4 regions of the Lysinibacillus sp. AR18-8 genome follow, and region 3 is predicted to be linked to each of the others. Evidence: riboswitches for the same ligand, from Rfam matches in the RefSeq annotation. Region 3 holds a riboswitch; each other region holds the start of a gene.
What was found. Region 3 has a riboswitch for thiamine pyrophosphate ahead of thiW (energy coupling factor transporter S component ThiW). Riboswitches for the same ligand answer to the same signal wherever they lie in the genome.

Region 1 (2,203 bases), on a different contig from region 3:
CAAATCCATTTTTGCCACCCTGGTGCTGCAGTCGCCCAAACAATATCATTTTCTTGTACACCCAACCAATGTGGTGCTGTTGTTCGTAAATGAGCATAGCCCCAACTATGCGTATGCACTGCTGCTTTTGGATTTCCTGTTGTTCCGCTTGTATAGGCTAAAAATGCATTGTCTGTGCTTTTTGTTGGGATAGGATTTATGTAGGTTGTAGGTTGATTATTCATTTTTTCAAGTATGTTCTGCCAAGGTTCATGTGCATTCCCTATGACAAATTGCAGTATGTCTTGTAAATTTCCCACTTTATCGAACTGTTCAATATAGGGTTCAAATGCAATAACTGCTTTAGCATTTGCATGATGAATTCGATACTCAATATCCTTTGTTCTTAACATCTCAGAACTTGGAATAATAGTTAAACCCGCTTTCAATGCAGCAATATACACAATATATGCTTCAACCGAACGTGGTACCATTACTAAAATGACATCACCTTTCTTTAAACCTTGCTTGGTGAATACATGTGCTGCTTGATTCGCTTTTTCCAATAAATGTGCATATGTAATACATTGGATGTCTTGGTTTTCTTCATAAATGATTAAAGCATTTTTGGCTGCATCCTGAGCATATTTTTCAATTTCTTCTACTATGTTATACCATTCTGGTGCAACTAAATCTTGTCTTTTCATGGCAATTGCCCCCTTTTGTTATGACACATTATAAAACTCTTTTTTCAGCATTTTCAATGGTTTGTGCTTAATTTCGGTAAAGTCATGACAACTATCATACCCTCCTATATGGCATCGGTCACATTTTATCTATAGGAAAACTTGCTATTGAATACAAATGAAAAGTATGGTACATTTTGGTCAACTAAAAGCAAGATTGCAGGGGGACTCGTAAGAGTTGAGAAGGTAAAACCTGACCCTTTGAACCTGTTAGTTAATACTGACGTAGGGAGCAATAAACATCGTTTTCAGATGAAAGGCTCTTTTCGTGCATTTTTACACAAAAAGAGCCTTTTTTGCATGCTTACGTCCATCCCTAAAGGAGGACTACAATGATTTTTCAAACAATTCGTCAACAGCAACCACTTATCCATTGTATAACCAATTATGTAGTGGCAAATTTTCAAGCAAATGGTTTATTAGCGATAGGTGCTTCACCAGTAATGGCCGATGACTACCAAGAGGTAGAGGAGATGGTGGCCATTGCTCAAGCATTATTAATTAATATTGGAACACTTAATGATCGCACAAAAAGTGCCATGTTATTAGCAGGTGAAAAAGCCAATAAACTTGGTATTCCTGTTATTTTAGATCCTGTCGGAGTTGGAGCCACAACTTATCGTAAGGAAACCGTAAAATACTTACTGGAAAACATACACTTTGCCGTGATTCGCTGTAATCTCGGCGAGCTAGCAGCAATAGTTGGTGTAAATTGGCAACAAAAAGGTGTTGATAGTGGTCATGGCACTATCGCTATGGAATTAGAAGCCACATCATTGGCTCAACGCTATCAATGCATTGTTATTGTCACAGGAGAACGCGATTTTATAACTGATGGCAAGCATAGCCAATGGATCGCTGGTGGTCATCCACAAATGACGGAAGTAACGGGTACAGGTTGTTTACTTAGCGCAATTTGTGGCGCAGCCTATAGTGTAAGCCATAATCCTTACCAACAATTAACAGAAACACTTACTTACTATAAAAAAGCAGGTGTACTGGCATCCGCATTTACTGCAGACATTGGTGATTTTCAAATAGCCTTACTCAATGCTATACATCGCTTATCAAAGGATGGTGCAGCTTCATGCATATTGTAACAACAATCGCTGGCTCAGATAGTGGTGGTGGCGCGGGTATACAGGCTGATTTAAAAACATTTCAGGAATTAGAAGTGTTCGGTACTTCTGTTATTACTGCTCTAACTGCTCAAAATACTTTGGGTGTAACAGGTGTTTGCCCTATTGACGTTTCCTTTATAAAAAAACAATTAGAGGCCTTAGTAGAAGATTTTCCAATCGCTGCGATTAAAACAGGAATGCTTTATTCCTCAGAAATTATCAAAGCAATTGCACACAAGATCAGGGAGCTAAACATTCCGCTGATTGTTGATCCGGTGATGATTGCAAAAGGTGGGGAAAGCCTATTACAGCAAGAAGCTATCGATGCCTTACGCTCAACTTTATTACCACTTGCTA
Region 2 (2,203 bases), on a different contig from region 3:
ACCTCATATTTCACCCCAGAAGCATCGATCACCGCAATTGCTGCATCGACATATGGTATAACATCTTCATATTTCTCTGTCTTCGGAATGATTTGTACACTGATTAATGAATTTGCCATCTTATTTGGCCTCCTTTTTAGGTAAGAAATCATTAGTAAAGGCTTTTTTCGCATCAAATTCGCCCTCTAATACTTGATTGCTAGACATCCATTTCGCGTAATTTTCCCACACAGAAAGCTTTTGCTCTCCCCATTGCTTGGCATCATCCTGATATTTATCAGCCAGCCATTCCTGACTTTTATGCACTAACGCTTTATCTAAATCAGGGGCCGCTTCGATTAAAATATCAGCCGCTTCACTTGGGTTTTCAATTGCGTATTCATAGCCCTTCGATGCAGCTGCCACAAAGGCTTTGACTACATCCGGGTTGTCCTGTATCATTTTTTCATTTGTAGCTAAAACTGGCGTATAATAATCCAATTGATCACTATAATCTGTAAGATATAGCATATTAATCTTTTCCCCACGCAGCTCAGCCTCAATCCCAGTCCATGCATAATAAATCCAAGCAAAATCTATATCTTTTTCCATCATTGTGAAGAAATCTAAATCCCCTGCATTGACGATATCTAGCTTATTAATATCTGCCTTTTCTTTTTGCATGAGTGATTGTAAAACGGCTTGCTCTAATGGCGCGCCCCAACCACCATAGGTTTTACCTTCAAAATCCTTTGGCGATGTAATGCTCTTTGAAGCAATAGAAGCAAAGCCAGATGTATTATGCTGTATAATTGCTGCGATGGAGACCAGCGGCACATCCTGTACTCGTGCCTGTGTTATGCCTTCCTGATAGCTCACGCCAAAATCCGCCTTTCCAGAAGCAACAAGCTGATCTGCGCCCGCCTCACCAGGCATAATAATATCAACATCTAAACCCTGTTCCTCAAAATAACCGAGTTTTTTGGCAACATATAGTCCTGTATGATTTGTATTCGGCGTCCAATCCAGTACCACAGACACCTTTTTCAGCTTGTCTGCAGCCTGCTTGTCATCCTTGTCACTACAGCCTACTAATGTCAATAGTGCTGCCAATAAAATAAAAAACCATTTTTTCATGCGAAAGCCTCCCAGTTTGTAATATGAAAGTGTTCATGAATGAATGTTGTCACCAGAAGAAAGCGTATACAATGTTGGCAAGCTGTTGCTTGAAAACATAAAAAAACGCCTAGGATTCCTCCCAGACGTATTGCAATCAATCTTCAAAACTTTGCTTTTTGAATAGATGTTCCCTACGCTGGTACGAGCCAAATCAGGTTCAAAGGGTCAGCGTCTATCGGACACAATCTCAGCTAGCAATTACTAGCCCCCCTACATTCTTTCGCTATGAACTTTTCGATGATTATTATACCCATAGTTTCACTTAAATGACAAGGTGCTATTTTGGAATAGAGCTTAAAGCCCAGTACTCCTTAGAGACTGGGCATGCATTTAGCTTGGTTTCTGTTCTTTTTTGGCTGTTACAACATGAGAAATTGCTCCATCTGTTGCAATATCCACTTTAAATGAACCATTGGAATGGCGATCCGCACGAGACAATGCTTGTACGTCAATCATCTCTTGAACACCTTTTTCAGTTTCAATCACAACCTGCTCCTCGTCTGTTGCTTGAACAACTGCCACAATTCGGTGAGGGTTTGCTTTTAACTCTGTTAATACTTTTAGTCCACGTTTTGCACGACTTGCTACTTCAACTTCAGCGACATTCATTTTTTTCACGGCCCCACGCTGTGTCACAATCACTACATATTGGGTAACATCAGGCTGTAATACATTGACTCCAACTAAGGCTTCTCCATCTTTTAGTGTGATCCCTTTCACACCACCTGTTTTCACACCTGTCACAGGTAGTTCCTCCATTGGGAAACGAATCGCATAGGCTGTATCCGTTGTGAGCATCAGCTCCACGTCATCAGTCACAAATGATGCATAGATCATCGCATCACCAGCCTTGACATTCATCGTTTTAATTGGCTTTGAATAACGCGTTACCGCATAGTCTGCGAGTGGTGAGCGCTTAATTTGGCCATCTTTTGTGGCTGTGAAAACATACGTATTTGGCTGTTCAAAGGTTTCGAAACCATAAACCGCAATAATCGATTCATCTTCCCCTGTTGGTACAATACTTGAAATATGCTGGCCGAGA
Region 3 (2,203 bases):
GAGATTGGGCTAGATGGCAGAATTGGGGAGTATTTTGGCAAACACTTATTTCTCAAATGCTACCAAGCTACAATGATGTAGCCTATGATGTAAGATTGGAAGCAGATGGTTCCTTTATGATTACAGACCCTACAAATGAAGCCGCATTTTTAGATATTGTAGCGGTAAATGAAGCAGGGGAGGAGCTAGAAACACAACTTGAAACCATTTCCGCATCTCAAGTTCGAGCTGTAGTACAAGCTGAACCTGGATTAATTTTCTTCCGTATAGCAGATGAAAAGCAGGCCATTTATCAGGCAGGGCTAAGTGTTCCTTATAGTGCTGAATACGAACTACTCCCTGTAAATAACCAACTGATAGAAGAGTTAACTCAACGAACAGGAGGCACTGTTTTAAAGGAACCACAAGATGTCTTCCGTGACTTTACGACAAAAGGAGCAGATCGGCAAAATATTGCCACATGGCTACTCTTAGCGAGTATGCTTCTTTTCTTTATTGATATTACCATAAGACGTTTTGGTTGGAATTTCCTAACGAATGCGAAGAAAAAAGAGCCGCTTGTTGAGGAAAAAACTATACCAGAAGACACAAATGTAGCACAGTTGTTAAAAGGCATGAAAAAACGATCTTAAAATAGAGGAAGCAGTGCAAACTCGAATAGTTTTGCACTGCTTTTTATATTCCTTGAAATAGAGAGTTATCCCCTTTGTAAAGAGGGTAAGAATTATCTAAAAAGTAGGCTCTTTGCTCATAAAGAGAAGAAAAGCGCTCTAAGTAGAGCCACAGCCGCTCATAAAAAGAAGAAAAGCGATCCAAATTGGACTACCCCAGCTCAATGAATGCTCATAATTCAATTTCTCTCAATAAAAAGAAGAATTAAACCTCTTTACTAGCTCTGTTTTACGCAAGCTACTCGCAACCATTACACCTAAAATAGCACCGATCGTACTTGATGTTAAAAAGGCTGGTAGGAAGAAGAATACTGCTACAGATGTTCCCATGAATAATTTTGCATAAGGGACGGCAATAAGTGAAGCCAGAATGCCCGTTCCGATAACTTCTCCGATACCAGCTAACCACATTTTATTGCTATATTTATAGGCAAGGGCAGCACAGAACGCACCGATGATACTACCAGGGATAGCTAGTAGAGAGCCTGTTCCAGTAAGGATACGAATGATGGCAGTGACAAAGGCAACTATAACTGTTGGTACGGGTCCAAGTATAATGGCTCCTATCACATTAATAGCATGCTGAACTGGGTAAGCACGTGCGATTCCTGTTGGGATGGATACGAAAGTAGAGCCTGCAACAGCAACGGCTACTAATAAAGCCATGACTGTTAATTTACGAATTGACATAAAGTTCACTCCTTTTGGTAAAGTTCGTGAGGAAAAATAAAAAGGCCACCCCCTTTAAACAATAGGAAGCGGCCTTGTGTGTGTATAGTGACAACAGCAAGTAGCGCCACTTCCCTCCGCTAGTGTGAACTAGATCAGGTTCAAAGGGTCCGTATATTACCATATACGTCTCAGCCTTTTAAAGACTCCCCTAGTGGTTAAAATCATTCAATTTTGTGAATCAACAATAATGTAACATACTGCTAAAAATAGTCAATGATTTTTCAGACTATTTTGTATCGGGATGCATTAAATGAGGTGCTTTTTTCACTGTCCAGATGAGCGCTAGGAAGAAACAGGCTAATAATATGATAGAACCGAAAATATATGGGCTATTCATATTCCAGTCAAATAATAAACCTGCCAAAGCGGGTCCAATCATATTTCCGAGGCTCATATAGGCATTATTCAAGCCCGCAGCAAATCCCTGCTCTTTCTCTGCAAGCTTTGAGATGAGTGTATTAACAGCTGGACGAATTAATGTCGTTGCTGTAGAGAAAATTGTTGCTACAACTAAAATAAGGGCAAAGCCAGAAACAAATAATATTAAGAAAATAGCAACGGATGCAATAAATAAATTTACTAGTACTACTTTCATTTCACCATAACGATTGAACAGTGGTGTAATAATAAACATTTGTACTACTACTCCAAAAGCACCACCAACAACTAATATAATCGCTATATCTACAGGTGTGTAATTAAACTTTTCTGTCACAAATAATGACAATGTCGTTTGGAAATTTGCAATTCCAAACGAGAACACCAGCATAATTATGAGCATAACAAAATAAGGCATATGT
Region 4 (2,203 bases), on a different contig from region 3:
GGAATACGCCTCCGTTTTATTTTTTTCGAGTTGTGGTTGTAGGCGTTGTGCCCTTTTTTGCAGCCATTACTTTTTTTACGATAGGAATAACAATAGGTGCTAACTTAACGGCAGTTTTTACAACGTTTGATACTTTCATCCCAAAACAGCTCCTTTTACAATTACTACTACCTGTTTCACTTAAAAATAAAACATTAACGGATAACACGAACAGCCTGAATTATATTCCAAATCACAATACCTAGTGAGACGAGAGCATAGATGGTGAATGAAGCAAACCAAATAATCATCACTGTATTATTACTGGAGGTTGGATCTAAACTAAATGTGGAAAAAACAAAGACAATAAAGAATAGAATGCCAAAAACAAAGGGTATTAAATGAGAGACAAGTGCACGAATCGAATGGCTTTTTACATCACTGTCTTTTGTCACGAAATATACAATTAATGGAACGATAAAAGGGGCGAAGAAAATACTAAGATAACTAAAGGCAGCTAAAATTTTTTGATTCTCCATAGTTGTACCTCCTTTTTAAATATTTACGCATGAAAAACAGCAAAGTTTCAAAAAAATGATGTATGGAAGGTTGTAATCCTTCAATCCTTTGCGTACAATGAGAGTGTTCAAATAAATTCAGATGTAACGACCACAAGGGGAGCTGATGATGTCAGCTGAGACTGGGCACGTAATGCCTTGACTCTTCGAACCTGTAAGTTAACGCTTGCGTAGGGATGTGGATAGAAACCGACACTTGTACGATGTGAGGCTCTGTCCTGACATCGTTTTTTCGTCCGTAAAGGAAAAAAGGTGTCAGAAAGAGACATATCAGCGCTTTTCTATTCCTGCTCTTGTATCCTACATCGGAACAAAGGAGAGAATATGTATGGACAAAAAAAGACTATTAATGCTAGTGGAGATTGCGATTTTTGCAGCGATAGGTCTCGTACTGGATCAGGTTTCCTTTAAAGTATGGGCACAAGGCGGCTCAGTTAGTCTTGTTATGGTACCGATTATGTTAATAGCATTTCGCTGGGGCTTAGTAGCTGGTCTTACTACGGGACTACTTGTGGGTGTTATGCAAACAATGTTTGGTTCTTATATCGTGCACTGGCTACAAGGATTACTAGATTATGGTGTTGCTTTTACTGTTGTAGGATTAGCGGCGGTTGTACGTGGACCAGTGTTAGACGCTGCTAAACATATGAACAAAACAAAAATGGCACTTTATATAATCATAGGTACCGTTATCGCGGGCTTCTTACGATACACAGCACATACAATTGCTGGTGCTGTATTTTTTGCCGAATATGCGGGTGACCAGAATGCATGGATCTATTCCATCATCTACAATGGTACATATATGCTACCAGCAACCATTTTAACGGCTGTCGTTGGTGTTCTTTTATTCACAGCCGCTCCCCAATTAATGCAAAGAAAAGCTTAATGCTAGTCCCTTCACGTGAGTGGAGGGACTTTTTTGTCGTGAATAACTCTTTTAGCACTTTGCAAAGTAGGAAAGCATACAATATTTAAAGCGTTTATCGTTATACGCATAAAAAGTTATGTTATATTAAAGAATAGATATTAGATGAAAGGGACGTTATACATGATTGTAAAAACGCAAGAAGAGATTGAAGCTTTTAAAAAAATAGGACGCATTTGTGCTGAAATTCGCGAAGCAATGAAAGCTGCCACAAAACCAGGTGTTACAACACTTGAGCTTGATGAAATTGCTGGTCGCATGTTTGCAGAGGCTGGCGCTATTTCAGGACCAAAGGGAGAATATGATTTTCCAGGGTATACATGTATTAGCGTCAATGAAGAAGTAGCACATGGTATTCCAGGAAAGCGTGTTATTCAAGAGGGAGATATCGTAAATATTGATGTTTCAGGCTCTTTAAATGGCTATTTTGCTGACACAGGTATTTCATTTGTTGTGGGTGATGGCTATGAGGACAAAGAAAAGCTTTGCCGTGTTGCTAAAAGTGCCTTTGATCGAGCAATGACAAAGGTAAAGGCTGGATCTAAATTAAATCAAATTGGTAAAGCTGTTGAACGCGAGGCAAATGCTAATGGGTTAACTGTTATTATGAATTTAACAGGTCATGGCTTAGGTCAATCTTTACATGATGAACCAAACCATATTTTAAATTATTACGATGCATGGGATACTACTATTATGAAAGAAGGTATGGTCCTTG

Region 1: it holds a riboswitch for thiamine pyrophosphate, as region 3 does, so the genes downstream of both, thiM (hydroxyethylthiazole kinase) here and thiW (energy coupling factor transporter S component ThiW) in region 3, are expected to answer to the same signal.
Region 2: it holds a riboswitch for thiamine pyrophosphate, as region 3 does, so the genes downstream of both, BFM98_RS04860 (ABC transporter substrate-binding protein) here and thiW (energy coupling factor transporter S component ThiW) in region 3, are expected to answer to the same signal.
Region 4: it holds a riboswitch for thiamine pyrophosphate, as region 3 does, so the genes downstream of both, thiT (energy-coupled thiamine transporter ThiT) here and thiW (energy coupling factor transporter S component ThiW) in region 3, are expected to answer to the same signal.

The regions. Positions count from the first base shown of each region.
Region 1 covers NZ_MDGU01000014.1:109,523-111,725, forward strand. The annotation lists gene mbcS (acyl-CoA synthetase MbcS) at 1-686, opposite strand, end outside; TPP riboswitch at 877-974, shown strand; gene thiM (hydroxyethylthiazole kinase) at 1,058-1,825, shown strand; gene thiD (bifunctional hydroxymethylpyrimidine kinase/phosphomethylpyrimidine kinase) at 1,813-2,203, shown strand, end outside.
Region 2 covers NZ_MDGU01000006.1:32,901-35,103, reverse strand. The annotation lists gene BFM98_RS04865 (thiamine-binding protein) at 1-119, opposite strand, end outside; gene BFM98_RS04860 (ABC transporter substrate-binding protein) at 121-1,116, opposite strand; TPP riboswitch at 1,270-1,380, opposite strand; gene parC (DNA topoisomerase IV subunit A) at 1,489-2,203, opposite strand, start outside.
Region 3 covers NZ_MDGU01000010.1:153,013-155,215, reverse strand. The annotation lists gene BFM98_RS09790 (VWA domain-containing protein) at 1-632, shown strand, start outside; gene thiW (energy coupling factor transporter S component ThiW) at 861-1,361, opposite strand; TPP riboswitch at 1,456-1,563, opposite strand; gene BFM98_RS09780 (MFS transporter) at 1,630-2,203, opposite strand, start outside.
Region 4 covers NZ_MDGU01000030.1:80,927-83,129, forward strand. The annotation lists gene BFM98_RS24475 (hypothetical protein) at 17-139, opposite strand; gene BFM98_RS19760 (magnetosome magnetite crystal formation protein family) at 195-518, opposite strand; TPP riboswitch at 644-751, shown strand; gene thiT (energy-coupled thiamine transporter ThiT) at 886-1,446, shown strand; gene map (type I methionyl aminopeptidase) at 1,609-2,203, shown strand, end outside.